DNA from 3 places in the Methylibium sp. genome. Region 3 is predicted to be linked to each of the others. Evidence: predicted binding sites of a transcription regulator. Region 3 holds the regulator's gene; each other region holds the start of a gene.

Region 1 (5,400 bases), 1.4 Mb from region 3:
CGCTTCGCTGGTGCGCTGGAGCTGCCCCCGCAGGTCGAAGAACAGGCGCACGGGTGCGATCACCACGGTCACCAGCACCACCCACAGCATCAGGGTGGCCTTGAGGCTGCCCAGCATCACGGCGGGGCGGACGGCGCGCCAGCGACCTCTTCGACCAGATAGCCGAAACCGCGCACTGCGCGGATGCGCAGACCGGCCGGCTCGATCTTCGGCCGCAGGCGCGACACATAGACCTCGACCGCGTTCTCCGAGAGTGCGTCGTCCCAGCCACTGATCGCCTGCAGGATCTGCTCCTTGCCGACCACGTGACCGACACGACCGAGCAGGTACTCGAGCACCGCCCATTCGCGCGCCGACAGATCCAGCGGCTGCTCCCCGATCCAGGCACGGCGCGCCTCCAGGTCCATGCGCAGGCCGCCCATCGAGAGCACGCTGCCCTGGCGTGCCTGGTGGCGACGCGTCAGCACGCGCACGCGGGCGATCAGTTCGGCCAGCGCGAAAGGCTTGACGAGGTAGTCGTCTGCACCCATCTCCAGGCCGTGGACGCGGTCCTCGATCGCGTCGCGCGCGGTCAGGATCAGCACCGGCAGTGTCGAGCCCTGCTCGCGCACGCGCCGCAAGGTCTCGAAGCCGTCGATGCCGAGCAGGCCGATGTCGAGGATCAACAGGTCATAGGGGTCGGTCTTGACCGAGGCGGGCACCGGCTCGCCGCGGGGGGTGTGGTCGACCACCCAGCCTTGCGAGCGCAGCGCACGCGCGGTCGACTCGGCCAGCGCCGGGTCGTCTTCAGCCAGCAGGATGTGCATTGCGGAGGGATCTTGCGCAGGCGCCTTGGAACGCTGAACCATGTTCGCGGTGGGAGCGATGACCATGCTGCGCACTGTAGCGCGCAGGCCCGCTTCCACACCGTTGGACATCGTCCCTGCTGCGCACGACTGGGCACTGACGCCGGGCTGACGCCAGCTTGAAGGGAGACACCGTCTCGCGCCGACTCCGGCCGCTGCACTAGTCGCCGCCTCGCCGTCAAGGCCGACCCGCCGGCCGGCGTGGCGGCGCACCCCGGTTCAGCAGAACGCCTGGATGCCGGTGATGGCGCGGCCGAGGATGAGCGCATGCACGTCGTGCGTGCCCTCGTAGGTGTTCACGACTTCGAGGTTGACCAGGTGGCGGGCCACGCCGAATTCGTCGCTGATGCCGTTGCCGCCCATCATGTCACGCGCCAGGCGTGCGATCTCCAGCGACTTGCCGCAGGAGTTGCGCTTCATGATCGAGGTGATCTCCACCGCTGCCGTGCCTTCGTCCTTCATGCGCCCGAGCCGCAGGCAACCCTGCAGGCCCAGTGCAATCTCGGTCTGCATGTCCGCCAGCTTCTTCTGGATCAGCTGGTTGGCCGCCAGCGGGCGGCCGAACTGCGGGCGGTCGAGCACGTACTGGCGGGCACGGTGGAAACAATCTTCCGCGGCCCCCAGCGCGCCCCAGGCGATGCCGTAGCGGGCGTTGTTGAGACAGGTGAACGGGCCCTTGAGGCCGCGCACCGCGGGGAAGGCGTTCTCCTCGGGGCAGAACACCTCGTCCATGACGATCTCGCCGGTGATGGAGGCCCTCAGGCCGACCTTGCCATGCACCGCCGGGGCGTCCAGGCCCTTCATGCCCTTGTCGAGAATGAAGCCGCGGATCGCGCCTTCGTCGTCCTTGGCCCAGACGACGAAGACATCGGCGATGGGGCTGTTGGTGATCCACATCTTGGCACCACTGAGGACATAGCCACCCGTCACCGTGCGGGCGCGTGCGGCCATGCTGCCGGGGTCCGACCCGTGGTTGGGCTCGGTGAGGCCGAAGCAGCCGATCCATTCGCCGCGGGCGAGCTTGGGCAGGTATTTCTGCTTCTGGGCCTCGGTGCCGAACTCAAAGATCGGCACCATCACCAGCGAACTCTGCACGCTCATCATGGAGCGGTAGCCGGAATCGACCCGCTCGACTTCGCGCGCCACCAGGCCGTAGCAGACGTAGTTGAGGCCGGCGCCGCCGTAGGCTTCGGGGAGGGTCGCGCCGAGCAGGCCGAGTTCGCCCATCTCGCGGAAGATGGCCGGGTCCGTCTTCTCATGACGGAAGGCCTCGAGCACCCGCGGCGCCAGGCGGTCCTGGCAGTAGGCCCGGGCGGCGTCGCGCACCTGGCGTTCATCGAGCATGAGCTGCCCTTCCAGCAGCAGCGGGTCTTCCCAATGAAAGGCAGCAGCCATGGAGCTCTCCTGATGATGAGCAGAGTCTAGCCAGCGCCTCCCTGTTTGGCAGGCTGCCCGCATTTCCGACACGATCCCTATATTGTTAGCGTGGGTTCACTATCGTTAAACCCATCCATCGAAGGGATACAGGAGGGAGTTCATCGATCTCCGGCTGGTTGGGAAGCGTCGTTAGCACTCCTTTTTGCAGAGTGCTAATATCGACGGAACGAAAGGAGGTTCTTGATGTCTGTCGATGCCATGAACACCGCATTGCCCTTGAATTCGTCGGTCGGCGCCCAGGCGCTGGCCGTGCGGGATCCGTGGGCGCTCGTCCCCTCGCTGGGCGATCTGAGCGCCTACATCTCGGCCGTCAACCGCCTGCCGATGCTGACGCAGGAAGAAGAACAGTCGCTGGGCCAGCGACTGCGCGATGAACACGATCTCGAGGCCGCCGGCCGGCTGGTGCTGTCGCACCTGCGGCTGGTCGTGTCGGTTTCGCGCCAGTACCTGGGCTACGGGTTGCCGCACGGCGACCTGATCCAGGAAGGCAATGTCGGCCTGATGAAGGCGGTCAAGCGCTTCGACCCGAACCAGGGCGTGCGGCTGGTCAGCTACGCGCTGCACTGGATCAAGGCCGAGATCCATGAATATGTCCTGCGGAACTGGCGCATGGTCAAGCTGGCGACGACGAAGGCGCAGCGCAAGCTGTTCTTCAACCTGCGCTCGATGAAGCAGGGCTTCAAGGGCGACGCCGCCGACAACGACCTGCACCGCAGCACCCTGACCGACGCCGAGATCGACATCGTCGCCAGCGAGCTCAAGGTCAAGCGCGAAGAAGTGATCGAGATGGAAACACGCCTGTCGGGCGGCGACGTGGCCTTGGAGCCGCAGACCGACGACGGCGAGGAAAGCTACGCGCCGATCGCTTACCTGGCCGACGACAGCCAGGAGCCGACACGGGTGCTCGACGCCCAGCGCCGCGACGCGCTGGCCGGCGACGGCATCGGTCAGGCGCTGGACGTGCTGGACGCGCGCAGCCGCCGCATCGTCGAGGAGCGCTGGCTCAAGGTCAATGACAACGGTTCGGGCGGCATGACGCTGCACGACCTGGCGGCCGAGTACGGCGTCAGCGCCGAGCGCATCCGCCAGATCGAGGTGGCGGCCATGAAGAAGATGCGCAAGGCACTGACCGCGTACGCCTGACACGACGCGTCGGCGAGTACTGCAAACAAAGCGGCCCGCGGGCCGCTTTGTTTCATGGCGCCGCGCCGCCGGGCAGCCGCCCTCGGCCGAGCGCGGGCCGTCCCAAACCAGCCGGAACCCCACGGGGAATGGCTGCAGCCAGTCCGCAACCTGGCAACTCCGCGTCTTCAGGCCAGCAGCAGCTTCAGGTCGCTGACCCAGGCATCGACCGGCTGACCGTAGCGCACGAACAGCCGCAGCCGACCCTGGGGATCGTAGACATAGGCGCCAGCCGTGTGGTCCATCGTGTAGCTGTTCGGCTCCTTGCCCGGCACCTTGCGGAAGAAGGCCTTGAAGGATTTCGCGAGCGCGAGCGTCTGCTCCGGCGTGCTGCGCAGCGCCACGAAGCTCGGATCGAAACTGGCCATGTAGGCCTTCAGGATCTCGGGCGTGTCGCGCTCGGGATCGATGGTGATGAACACCGCCTGCAGCTTGTCGCCATCGGCGCCGAGCTGCTTCTTCACGGCCGCCAGTTCGGTCATCGTGGTCGGGCAGACATCGGGGCACTGGGTATACCCAAAGAAGACGACCGTCGCCTTGCCCTTGAAGTCGGCCAGGCTGCGCGGGCGGCCGTCGAGGTCGCCCATGGCGAAGTCGCGCCCGTAGTCGGCGCCGGTGATGTCGATGCCCTTGAAGGGCACCGCCGGCGTCGCCGACTTGTCGCAGCCCGCCAGTAGCGCAAGCACCGCACAGAAAGCAAGGACAAGGCGTCGGATCATGGCATTCCCCACAGCAGCGGGTCCAGGTAGTGATCGGCCAGCAGTGCTGCGAACAGCAAGGACAGGTGCCAGATCGAAAAGCGGAAAGTTCGCTTGGCCAGCGCCTCGCTGTAGCCACGCCACAGCTTGAAGGCATGGGCGCAGAAGCCGAGCCCGAGCAGGCAAGCCGCGACCAGGTAGATCCAGCCGCTCATGCCGTACACGAAAGGCAGCAGCGTGGCGGCGAACAGCACGAAGGTGTAGAGCAGGATCTGCAGCCGCGTGAAGTCGTTGCCATGCGTCACCGGCAGCATCGGCAGGCCGGCGCGCGCATAGTCCTCGGCGCGGTACAGCGCCAAGGCCCAGAAGTGCGGCGGCGTCCACAGGAAGATGATCAGGCACAGCATCAACGCCTCCGGGCCGACCTCGCCGCGCATCGCTGCCCAGCCCAGCACCGGTGGCATCGCACCCGACGCGCCGCCGATCACGATGTTCTGCGGCGTTGCCGGCTTCAGCAGCACGGTATAGACGACCGCGTAGCCGACGAAGGTCGCGAAGGTCAGCCACATGGTCAGCGGGTTGACCCACAGCCACAGCACCGCCATGCCGGCGGCGCAGAGCAGCACGGCAAAGCTCAGGGTCTGCGTGTTGCTCAGTTCGCCCTTGGCGGTGGGCCGCCAGGAGGTGCGCTTCATCTTCGAATCGATGGTCTGCTCGACGAGGCAGTTGAAGGCCGCCGCCGCGCTGGCAACCAGCCAGATCCCGACGGTGGCCGCCAAGGCCACGCCCCAGGTGGCGAGCGGCGGCCAGCCCGGCACGGCCAGCAGCATGCCGATGACGGCGCAGAACACGATCAGCTGCACCACGCGCGGCTTGGTCAGTGCGCTGAACTGGCGCCAGCGCGACAGCCAGGTGTGCAGCGTGGCGACGGGAGTGACGAGGGTCTCGGACATGGCGGCGGCGGACAAGGATGCTAGGAAGCGCTGCTGGCCGTGAGCGGCGCAGCGGCGCGTGACGGCGCCGGAACACCGGCCCTCGACGCAGTCCGCAGGGCCAGTGCCGTCAGCAGCAGGACCAGCGCGGCGGCACCACCCGTGTGACCAACGGCCGCGAGCAGCGGCCAGCCGAGCACCACATTGCTGATGCCGCTGGCCAGCTGCCACAACGCGACGGTGGCGAAGCCCGCCGCGAAGCGCCGCAGCGCCGCCACCTGGGCGAGATGCCACGCCAGCAGGGCC
Region 2 (5,400 bases), 1.1 Mb from region 3:
GCGCCGATCAGGGTCTGCATCACGCCGACCAGCAGCGTCACGGTCAGCGCGAGTTCGATGTAGTCGGGGCTGCGGACCCAGGCCAGCGGCGTCAGCATCGCCGCGAGTGCCAGCGAGTTGGCATTGGTCGGCCCCGACATCACGTGCCGGCTCGAGCCGAACAAGGCTGCCACGATGCAGGGCAGGATGGCGGTGGCCAGGCCGTACTGCGGCGGCAGCCCGGCCAGTGTCGCGAAAGCGATGCCCTGCGGCAGCACCAGCACGGCGCCCAGCAGCCCGGCCAGCAGGTCGGCACGCAGTGTGTGGCGCGAGACCTCGGCCACCCAGGGGCCGAAACAGCGGCGGAGCAGCGGCAGGGCGGCCGGCGCGGGGGGCGAAGTCATGCAGGATGATAGAAGCCGCTGCGTCGCACAGCCTCCATTTCACCTCCCGCATGAACCTCCAAGCCGAGCGCTCCGATCCACCGTGCCGGGCGTCATCCGTGCGTTGCTGGCCGCACGCCGCACCGGCCGGCCCTGCGACTCGCCAGCGATGCCGTGGCGGTCGAGTTCCCGGGGCCGGGCTCGCTGCGCCTCGACTTCCGGGCCGGGCGCTGAGACCGGCGCGCCAACGGGGGCGACGCGGCGCAATTTCGCGGGGGCATGCCGACTGCCGCGCCGCGCTGCGTTGCACAATGCCTCGCATCGCGGGACGAATACAGCCTGGCATCCCGCCGGCCGACGGCCCGCTTTTCGCCATGGAGAGCACAGCAGCATGACGCAGATCCCCACGCTCGAGACCGCGACCACGTCGAGGATCCACATGATCGGCGGAGAGAAGGGCGGCGTCGGCAAATCGCTCGTGTCGCGGCTGCTGGCGCAGTACCTCATCGACCACGAGATTGCGTTCACCGGCTTCGACACCGACCGCTCGCACGGCTCGCTGATGCGCTTCTACTCCGGCTACGCGTCGCCGGTGCTGGCCGATCGCTACGAGGCGCTCGATGCCATCGTCGAGGCGGCCATTGAGGTGCCCGGCCGGCGCGTGCTGGTCGACTTGGCGGCGCAGACGCACGAGCCGCTGGTGAAGTGGATGGACGAGTCGGGCGTGCTGGACCTGGCCGACATGTCCGGCGTCGCGATCCACTACTGGCACGTGATGGACTCCGGCAAGGACTCCGTCGACCTGCTCAAGCGCCTGCTCGACCGCTTCGGGCGGCGCCTGCGCTACGTGCTGGTGCGCAACCAGCTCCGCGGCGACGACTTCAGCCAGCTCGAGAAATCCGGCGAGCAGGACCGCGCGCTGGCGCTGGGCGCCCGCGTGATCACGCTCAAGCGCTTGCATGACTCGGTGGTGCAGAAGATCGACGCCAGCAACAGCAGCTTCTGGGCGGCGCGCAATTCGCCCGGCAGCGAAGGTCCGGGCCTGGGCCTGATGGAGCGGCAGCGCCTCAAGTTGTGGCTCAACCACGCCTTCGGCGAGATCGAGGCGGCAGGGGTCTGACCCGTCGGGCCCGCTGCCGAGCGGACCTTCATCACGCTCCGGGTGCCGCGCTATTGAAACGCCGGCGACGACCCCTATAATCTGTCGCTAGCACTCGTGCAGACTGAGTGCTAACAAGCCGGGGACGACGTCATCGTCTCGGGTTGCGCAAATGTAAGTTTGCGCTAACTGCTTGAAATAAGTCCATAGATATTCGATACCCATCAAGGAGATGCGATGAAACTTCGTCCTTTGCACGATCGCGTGATCGTCAAGCGCCTCGAACAGGAAACCAAGACCGCTTCGGGCATCGTGATCCCCGACAACGCCGCCGAGAAGCCCGACCAGGGTGAAGTGCTGGCCGTCGGCCCGGGCAAGCGCAACGACAAGGGCGACTTCATTGCCCTGAACTGCAAGGTCGGCGACCGCGTGCTGTTCGGCAAGTACAGCGGCCAGACCGTCAAGGTCGATGGCGACGAACTGCTGGTGATGCGCGAGGAAGACCTGTTCGCCGTGGTCGAAAAGTAAATCGCACGCGATTTACTTTCGTCGCAGGCTGACTTCGCGTAGCGAAGTCAAGGCCCCAAGGGCCGGCCGCAGACAAAAGAATTCCCCGGCGCGAGCCGGCAAATCAGATTTCGGAGAATACAAATGGCAGCTAAAGACGTCGTTTTCGGCGGTGAAGCCCGCGCTCGCATGGTCGAGGGCGTGAACATCCTGGCCAATGCGGTCAAGGTGACCCTGGGTCCGAAGGGCCGCAACGTGGTGCTCGAGCGCTCGTTCGGTGCGCCGACCGTGACCAAGGACGGTGTGTCCGTGGCCAAGGAAATCGAGCTCAAGGACAAGCTCCAGAACATGGGCGCCCAGATGGTCAAGGAAGTGGCTTCCAAGACCAGCGACATCGCCGGCGATGGCACCACCACCGCCACCGTGCTGGCCCAGGCCATCGTGCGCGAAGGCATGAAGTACGTGGCTGCCGGCATGAACCCGATGGACCTCAAGCGCGGCATCGACAAGGCCGTCCTGGTCCTGGTCGAGCAGCTCAAGAAGCAGTCCAAGCCCACCACCACCAGCAAGGAAATTGCGCAGGTCGGCACCATCTCCGCCAACAGCGACGATGAAGTCGGCAAGATCATCGCCGAGGCGATGGACAAGGTCGGCAAGGAAGGCGTGATCACCGTCGAGGACGGCAAGAGCCTGAACAGCGAGCTCGATGTGGTCGAAGGCATGCAGTTCGACCGCGGCTACCTGTCGCCCTACTTCATCAACAACCCGGAGAAGCAGAGCGCGGTGCTCGACAACCCGTTCGTGCTGCTCTACGACAAGAAGATCAGCAACATCCGCGACCTGCTGCCCACGCTGGAGCAGGTGGCCAAGTCCGGCCGTCCGCTGCTGATCGTCGCGGAGGAAGTGGAAGGCGAAGCGCTGGCGACCCTGGTGGTCAACACCATCCGCGGCATCCTGAAGGTCGTCGCCGTCAAGGCGCCGGGCTTCGGTGACCGTCGCAAGGCCATGCTGGAAGACATCGCCATCCTGACCGGCGGCAAGGTCATCGCCGAGGAAGTCGGCCTGACGCTCGAGAAGGTCACGCTGGCCGACCTGGGTCAGGCCAAGCGCGTCGAAGTGGGCAAGGAAAACACCACCCTGATCGACGGTGCCGGCGCCGCGGGCGACATCGAAGCGCGCGTCAAGCAAGTGCGCGTGCAGATCGAAGAAGCCACCAGCGACTACGACCGTGAGAAGCTGCAAGAGCGCGTGGCCAAGCTGGCCGGCGGCGTGGCCGTCATCAAGGTCGGCGCTGCCACCGAAGTCGAGATGAAGGAAAAGAAGGCGCGTGTCGAAGACGCGCTGCACGCCACGCGCGCGGCGGTGGAAGAAGGCATCGTCGCCGGTGGTGGCGTGGCCTTGCTGCGTGCCAAGCAGGCCGCCGGTGCGATCAAGGGCGACAACCCCGACCAGGACGCCGGCATCAAGCTGATCCTGCGTGCGATCGAAGAGCCGCTGCGCATCATCGTCACCAACGCCGGTGACGAAGCCAGCGTGGTGGTCAACGCCGTGCTCGCCGGCAAGGGCAACTACGGCTACAACGCCGCCAACGGCACCTACGGCGACATGATCGAAATGGGCATCCTGGACCCGACCAAGGTGACCCGCACCGCGCTGCAGAATGCTGCCTCCGTGGCCGCGCTGATGCTGACGACGGAAGCCATGGTCGCCGAGTCGCCCAAGGATGACGCTCAGGGCGGCGGCATGCCGGGTGGCATGGGCGGCATGGGCGGCATGGGCATGGACATGTGATGTCCGGCCGGCATCCTTCGGGATGCCGGCCGCCTGGGCTTCGCTCAGCGTTCAGTCAGGCAAGGGTCGCAGGAATGCGGCCCTTTTTCATGCCCGGGCCGCGACGAGGCCCGGGATAATCGCCGCATGGATGTCTCGCCGCTGCTGCAGCGCTACCTGGACAGTTGCCTCGCGGAGGTGCCGCGCTGGATGAGCCGGGCGGCAAACGATGCCTTGCAGGCCTTGCACGCTCCGACCACCCGCAGCGCCCTGCGCGAGCTGCCGGTGCGGCCCCGCGACGAAGCCGAAATGGCGCTGTGCCACAATCACCCGCTGTGGGCCCGCCGGGTGGGCGAGTTGCTGGCGACGCGGTGGCGTGCCGAGCTGGACGCCGCGCTGCCCGAAGCGGGCGCAACGCCCGCGCCGCGCGCCGTGTGGTCGGCCGACGCGCTGACCCTGGTCGACGACGCGGAAGCCGAAGAAAACATCGAGCTGCTGCGTGCCGTGCAGCTGGTCGACCATGCGGCGGAGCTCGAGCTTCATGACCTGCAGGCGCGTACTGCAACCTTGCGCGGCCAGGACACGGTGCGCAAGAACTCCAACCTGCTGCGGTCCGACCTGCTGGTGCGGGCCGTCTGGGACGCCAGCGAGGTGCTGGGTCTCGGTGCGCCGGCGCGCAAGGCGTTGATGCGCGCCTGCGGCGAGCCGCTGGCGCAAGCACTGCGGCAGGTCGCGATCGACGCCGGCCGGCGGCTGGCCGACTGGGGTGTCGGCCAGGCCGCGTGGAAGGCCAGCTCGACACCGGCGGCGCGGCGAATCGCACCACCGAACTCCGGCTACGACCTGACGCGCCCCGGTGCGCTCGACAGCCTGCGCAGCCGCCTCAGCACGCGCCAGGCGAGCATCGACGGCGCCACGCGCGCCGGCGTGATGGACGAGGCCGAGTCGCTGCAACAGCTGGACCACAACCTGGTGCACGTGCTGGCCCGCCGCCCCCTGGGGGCGAATGGCGCCGAGCGCTTGATGGCCCGCCTGCCCTTTCTCGAGGCGGCCGGCCGCAACGACGACGACCGCGAGGTGATGCTGCTGATCGCCCACCTGATCGGCGCGGTGCTCGACGATGCCCTGCTGCCCGTGTCGGTGCACACCGCGCTCGCCGCGCTGCAGGGTCCCTTGCTGCGCGTCGCGCTGCGCGAGCCGCGCGTGCTGGAAGACCACTCGCATCCGATCTGGCAGATGATGATCCGGCTCGCCTCGCACACGGCCGGCTTCCAGGACGACGACGATCCGCGCCTGTGCACCCTGCTGAAGGACGTCGGTGACCTGTTCGTGCGCCTGCAGGCGGCACCGCCCGCGGTTGCGGTGCACGCGCAGGCGCTGACGGCGCTCGACACGCTGCTCGTGGACGAGCTCGATGCCGAACGGCGTGAGGCGGCAGCGCCGATCGCCAAGCTGCAGGCCGCGGCGCGGCGCGCCACGCTGGTCGAGGCGCTGCGCCGCCAGGTCCGCCTGGAGCTGCACGGTGCCACCTCGCCGTGGCGGATCGAAGGCAGCACGCCGGCCACTGCATCGGCCGCCGTGGTGCTGGACGACACGCTGCAGCATTTCCTCACGGGTCCCTGGGCCGACGCGCTCGCGCATGCCATGCTGAACGATGGCGAG
Region 3 (5,400 bases):
TCGCGGCATCGAGCCGGGCCAGTTCCGCGCGCCAGCCGGCCCGCAGCGCCGGCAGTTCCTCGGCCGGGCGGCGAAAGCGCCGTGCCAGGCCCATCCAGGCGGCCAGCCGCTCGTCGAGCGCCTGCAGCCGCTGCGGGTCCAGCTCGCCGTGGCGCAGCGCGGCGTGCAGTGTGTGCGCCGCGTCCTGCAGCTGGGCCTGCGCGCTCTTCAGCACCTCCAGCGGATCGCGCAGTGAGGGGTCGTGGTCGAGCACGCCTTCGAGCGCATGGATCGCCTGCGCGCTGCGCGCGTCGGCCGAGTCGTCGTCCTCGCGGATCGCGGCGAGCGCCGTCTGCACCGCCTCCAGGATGGCCTGGGCATGGCTCAGCCGGTGGTGCTCGGCATTGAGCTCCGGCCATTCGTCGGCGCCGGGGGCGAGCTTGTCGAGTTCGGCGATCTGCCACTGCAGCCGCTCGCGCTCGCGTTCCAGGTCGGCCTGCCGGGTGCGCGCGTCGGCCAGCTGCTCGGCCGCGGCGCGCCAGGCGCCCCAGGCCGCGGCGAGCGGGGCGGCGTCGAGGCCGGCATGGCCGTCGAGCAGGCCGCGCACCGCGTCGGGCCGGGTCAGGCTTTGCCAGGCATGCTGGCCGTGGATGTCGACCAGGTGCTCGCCCAGCTCGCGCAGCTGGCCGATGGTGGCCGGGCTGCCGTTCACCCACGCGCGGCTCTTGCCCTGGGTGTCGAGCGTGCGACGCAGCAGCAGCGTGTCCTGCGCATCGAAGCCGGCCTCGGCCAGCCACGGCTGCAGCGACGCCGTGGTGTCGAACTCGGCGCTGATCTCGGCGCGCGCCGCGCCTTCGCGCACCACGCCGGCGTCGCCGCGGTGGCCCAGCGCGAGCTGCAGTGCATCGACGAGGATGGACTTGCCGGCGCCGGTCTCGCCGGTCAGCGCGGTGAAGCCGGCGTGCAGCTCGAGCTCGAGCTCGGGCACGATCACGAAGTCGCGCAGGGCGATGCGCTTCAGCACGAGGACCTCACCCTGTAGCGCCCCGGAGACTGCTCACGACGGCGTGCCGTCGGGCAGCAGGCCTTCGTTCCAGTGCAGCTTGCGGCGCAGCGTGGCGTAGAAGCTCCAGCCGCGCGGATGCAGCACGCGCACGCGGTGCTCGCTGCGGCGCACGCAGATGCGGTCGCCGTGCAGCAGGCTGGCGAGGCTCTGGTGGTCGAAGTTCACGCTGGCGTCGCGGCCGGCGACGATCTCGATGCGCACCTCGCTGTTGTCGGGCAGCACGATCGGGCGGTTGGACAGCGCGTGCGGCGCGATCGGCACCATCACCCAGCCCGAAATGCCCGGGTGCAGGATCGGCCCGCCGGCTGACAGCGCATAGGCGGTCGAGCCGGTCGGCGAGGAGATGATCAGCCCGTCGGCACGGAAGTTGGTGACGAACTGGTCCTGCACGTCGACCCGCAGCTCCACCATGCCGGCGCTGGCGCCGCGGCTGACCACCACGTCGTTGACCGCGAAGCTCTCGTAGATCACCTCGAAGCCGTCGCCGGACGGGCGCTTGACGCAGCCCTCCAGCATGGTGCGGTGCTCTTCCTCGTAGTCGCCGGCGATCATCGGCGCGATGGTTTCCTGGAACTGGGCCATCGGGATGTCGGTCATGAAGCCGAGCCGCCCCTGGTTGATGCCGATCAGCGGCACGCCGTAGCGCGCCAGCAGGCGTGCGGTGGCGAGCATGGTGCCGTCGCCGCCGACCACGACCGCCAGGTCGCAGTGCCGGCCGATGGCCGCCGCGTCGAGCGCTTCGTGGTCGGGCAGGCCGACCGCCATCGCGGTGGTGGCCTCGAGCGAGACCTCGAGCCCCTGGTTCGTCAGGAACTCGGCCACGCTCGCGAGCACCTGGCGACTGCCCGGCGCCTGGTATTTGCCGACGAGGGCAGCGTGACGGAAACGGCTCGTCATGGTGAGAGAAATTACACCACAGCCTTTGCGCGCGACGCGACCGCGTCGACGGGCCCGCAAAACCGCGCCCTACAATGATTTCCACCATGCTCGACGAACGTTCCAGGACCCTGTTGAAGACGCTGGTCGAGCGCTACATCGCCGATGGTCAGCCGGTCGGCTCGCGCACGTTGTCGCGCGCCTCGGGGCTGGAGTTGAGCCCCGCCACCATCCGCAACGTGATGGCCGACCTGGAAGACCTGGGCCTGATCGCCAGCCCGCACACCAGCGCCGGGCGCGTGCCCACGGCCCGCGGCTACCGGCTGTTCGTCGACACCATGCTGACCGCCCGGTCGCTCGAGATGGGTCGCAACGAGCCCGGCCTGGCCGCCGCGCACGAACAGTTGCAGCCCGACCAGCCGCAGCGCGTGATCGCGCATGCGGCACAGGTGCTGAGCAACCTGTCGCAGTTCGTCGGCGTGGTGACGGCGCCGCGCAAGGCGGGTGTGTTCCACCACATCGAGTTCATGCGCCTGGGCGAGCGGCGCGTGCTGGTGATCCTGGTGGCGCCCGACGGCGACGTGCAGAACCGCGTGATCTTCACCGCGCGCGACCACAGCCCCTCGGAGCTGGTGGAGGCCAGCAACTTCATCAACGCCAACTACAGCGGTCTCACGATCGAGGCGGTGCGCGAGCGGCTCAAGACCGAGATCGACGCGCTGCGCGGCGAGATCGCCTCGCTGATGCAGGCCGCGGTGCAGTTCGGCAGCGAGGCGGCGGGCGGCGAGACCGAGCAGGTGGTCGTGTCGGGCGAGCGCAACCTGCTGACCATGCACGACTTCTCCAGCGACATGGGCTCGCTGCGCAAGCTGTTCGACCTGTTCGAGCAGAAGACCCAGCTGATGCGCCTGCTCGACGTGAGCAGCCGCGCCGAAGGCGTGCGCATCTACATCGGCGGCGAGAGCCAGATCGTGCCGTTCGAGGAGCTGTCGGTCGTGTCGGCGCCCTACGAGGTCGACGGCAAGGTGGTCGGCACGCTCGGCGTCATCGGCCCCACGCGCATGCCCTACGACCGCATGATCCAGATCGTCGACATCACCTCGCGACTGGTCACGCAGGCACTGAGCCAGAAGTAGCTTCGGGCGCCCTCTCCCGCACCGCGGGAGAGGGCCGGGGTGAGGGTCTCGCGCGCTCAGCCCGGGCCGATCATCTGCTCCGGGCGCACCCAGGCATCGAATTGCTCGGCCGTCAGGTGGCCCGAGGCGACGGCCGCCTCGCGCAGCGTCAGGCCCTCGGCGTGGGCCTTCTTCGCGATCTGCGCCGCCTTGTCGTAGCCGATGTGCGGGTTGAGCGCCGTCACCAGCATCAGCGAGCGCCGCAGCAGCTCCGTGATGCGGCCGCGGTCGGGCTCGATGCCGCGCGCGCAGTGTTCGTCGAAGCTGCGCGCGCCGTCGGCCAGCAGCCGGATGCTCTGCAGCACGTTGTGGATGATCACCGGCTTGTAGACGTTGAGCTCGAAGTTGCCCGAGGCACCGGCGACGTTGACCGCCACGTCGTTGCCCAGCACCTGGCAGCACGCCATCGTCAGCGCCTCGCACTGCGTCGGGTTCACCTTGCCCGGCATGATGGAGCTGCCCGGCTCGTTCTCGGGGATGCGGAGTTCGCCCAGGCCCGAGCGCGGGCCCGAAGCCAGCCAGCGCACATCGTTGGCGATCTTCACCAGCGACGCGGCCAGCGTCTTCAGCGCGCCGTGCGCATGCACCAGCGCATCGTGCGCGGCCAGCGCCTCGAACTTGTTCGGTGCCGACACGAAGGCAGTGCCCGCGGCCCGCGACAACTCCTGCGCCACCCGCGTGCCGAACTCGGGGTGGGCGTTGAGCCCGGTGCCCACCGCGGTGCCGCCGAGCGCCAGCTCGCGCAGGTGCGGCAGCGCCGCGCGCAAATGTTCGATGCCATGCGCCAGCTGCGCCACCCAGCCCGACACCTCCTGCCCCAGGCTGAGCGGCGTGGCGTCCTGCAAATGGGTGCGGCCGATCTTCACGATGCCGGCGAAGTCGCGCGCCTTGCGCGCCAGCGTGTCGTGCAGCGTGGCGAGCGCCGGCAGCAGCGTGTCCTCGATCGCCTGCACGGCGGCCACGCTCATCGCGGTGGGGAACACGTCGTTCGACGACTGCCCGCGGTTCACCTCGTCGTTCGGGTGCACCAGCCGCGCCTCGCCCACCGCGCCGCCCAGCAGCTGCGAGGCGCGGTTGGCCAGCACCTCGTTCATGTTCATGTTGGTCTGCGTGCCCGAGCCGGTCTGCCACAGAGACAGCGGAAACTCCTGCGCATGCTGCCCGGCGATCACCTCGTCGGCCGCCGCCGCGATGGCCTCGGCCTTGCGCGCGTCGAGCACGCCGAGCTGGCGGTTGACCCGTGCCGCGCTGCGCTTGACCAGCGCCAGCGCCAGCAGCAGCTCGCGCGGCATGCGCTCGGTGGAGATGTCGAAGTGCTGCAGCGAGCGCTGCGTCTGCGCGCCCCACAGCCGGTCGCCCGGCACGGCGATCTCGCCGAAGCTGTCGTGTTCGATACGCGGGGTCGTCGTCATCGCAAGCGTCCCGATGCCAAGGCCAAAGCCATGGTAGCGGTGCATGACCCGGCGCGCACGGCAACGCCGCGGAACGCCACCCGGCGATGGGGCCGTGCGCTGGTGAGCGCCGGCCGGTGCGGTCAGCGCCCGGCCGTCGAGCGCGCGGCGGCGCGGCGGCGTGCGGCCATCTCGCGCCCCATCTCCTGCCGGACGGCCGGGCTGATCTGCGCGCGCGCCTGCGGGTAGGCGATCGATTCCTCGAGGTCGATGTGGTCGCGGTACAGCGCAGCGAAGACCGTCGTTCCCAGCCGCAGGGTGTCGAGGTCGCAGCAGCCGTAGCCGGTGGCGATGGCCTGCACATGGGGCTCGAGCTCGAGCCAGTCCTCTTCGAGCCAGCCATGGTCCTGCTGCAATCGCAGCACGGTCTGCACGAGCTCCGCATCGGCGCTGCCCAGCAGCGCCGGAAAGACATGCAACTCCTCGTCCTCGTGGTGGGCGCGGGCCGTGGTCGAAAGGAAGTTGGCGATCGCCGCCGCAGACACCTGGGCCGCCGGGGTGATGCCGTCGCGGTCGATCGTCGCGACAAGCTCCTCGAGCGCGCCGACGACGGTCAGCGTGCTGCGGTGGCAGGCATCGAGCACCGCGAAGCCGTCCTCCGGTGCGCTTCGCGGCGCAGGCCGCGCGGTCTTGGTCAGGGCATCCGGCATCGGGTTCATGGCAACTCCTGGTCTCAGCGGGATCGTCGGTTCGATTCTGGTCGCCCGACGGGGCCGTGCATTGCGTTGGATCAAACGGCCGCCATGGCCGCGGAGGCCGTTGCGGCCCGCTGTTCCCGGCGCAGTGGCCGGGGCCCTGCGGAGCAGCCACTACACTGCGTCGCGCGGGGGCCGTTAGCTCAGTTGGTTAGAGC

The links. Region 3 encodes HrcA, which represses chaperone genes, less so after heat shock. Its sites were predicted from a motif close to TTAGCACTCNNNNNNNNNGAGTGCTAA; they were not measured.
Region 1: the regulator HrcA is predicted to act here: its motif matches at 2,412-2,438, upstream of rpoH (RNA polymerase sigma factor RpoH).
Region 2: the regulator HrcA is predicted to act here: its motif matches at 1,570-1,596, upstream of ACQY9S_RS14630 (co-chaperone GroES).

The regions. Positions count from the first base shown of each region.
Region 1 covers NZ_OZ257250.1:2,855,133-2,860,532, forward strand. The annotation lists gene ACQY9S_RS13325 (sensor histidine kinase N-terminal domain-containing protein) at 1-117, opposite strand, end outside; gene ACQY9S_RS13330 (response regulator) at 117-806, opposite strand; gene ACQY9S_RS13335 (acyl-CoA dehydrogenase) at 1,065-2,240, opposite strand; gene rpoH (RNA polymerase sigma factor RpoH) at 2,466-3,425, shown strand; gene ACQY9S_RS13345 (SCO family protein) at 3,593-4,183, opposite strand; gene cyoE (heme o synthase) at 4,180-5,115, opposite strand; gene ACQY9S_RS13355 (COX15/CtaA family protein) at 5,136-5,400, opposite strand, start outside.
Region 2 covers NZ_OZ257250.1:3,116,983-3,122,382, reverse strand. The annotation lists gene ACQY9S_RS14640 (SulP family inorganic anion transporter) at 1-383, opposite strand, end outside; gene ACQY9S_RS14635 (mobilization protein) at 754-1,482, shown strand; gene ACQY9S_RS14630 (co-chaperone GroES) at 1,699-1,989, shown strand; gene groL (chaperonin GroEL) at 2,113-3,759, shown strand; gene ACQY9S_RS14620 (DUF1631 family protein) at 3,886-5,400, shown strand, end outside.
Region 3 covers NZ_OZ257250.1:4,221,221-4,226,620, forward strand. The annotation lists gene recN (DNA repair protein RecN) at 1-1,003, opposite strand, end outside; gene ACQY9S_RS19875 (NAD kinase) at 1,037-1,942, opposite strand; gene hrcA (heat-inducible transcriptional repressor HrcA) at 2,029-3,057, shown strand; gene fumC (class II fumarate hydratase) at 3,114-4,508, opposite strand; gene ACQY9S_RS19890 (hemerythrin domain-containing protein) at 4,631-5,206, opposite strand; tRNA gene ACQY9S_RS19895 (tRNA-Ile) at 5,375-5,400, shown strand, end outside.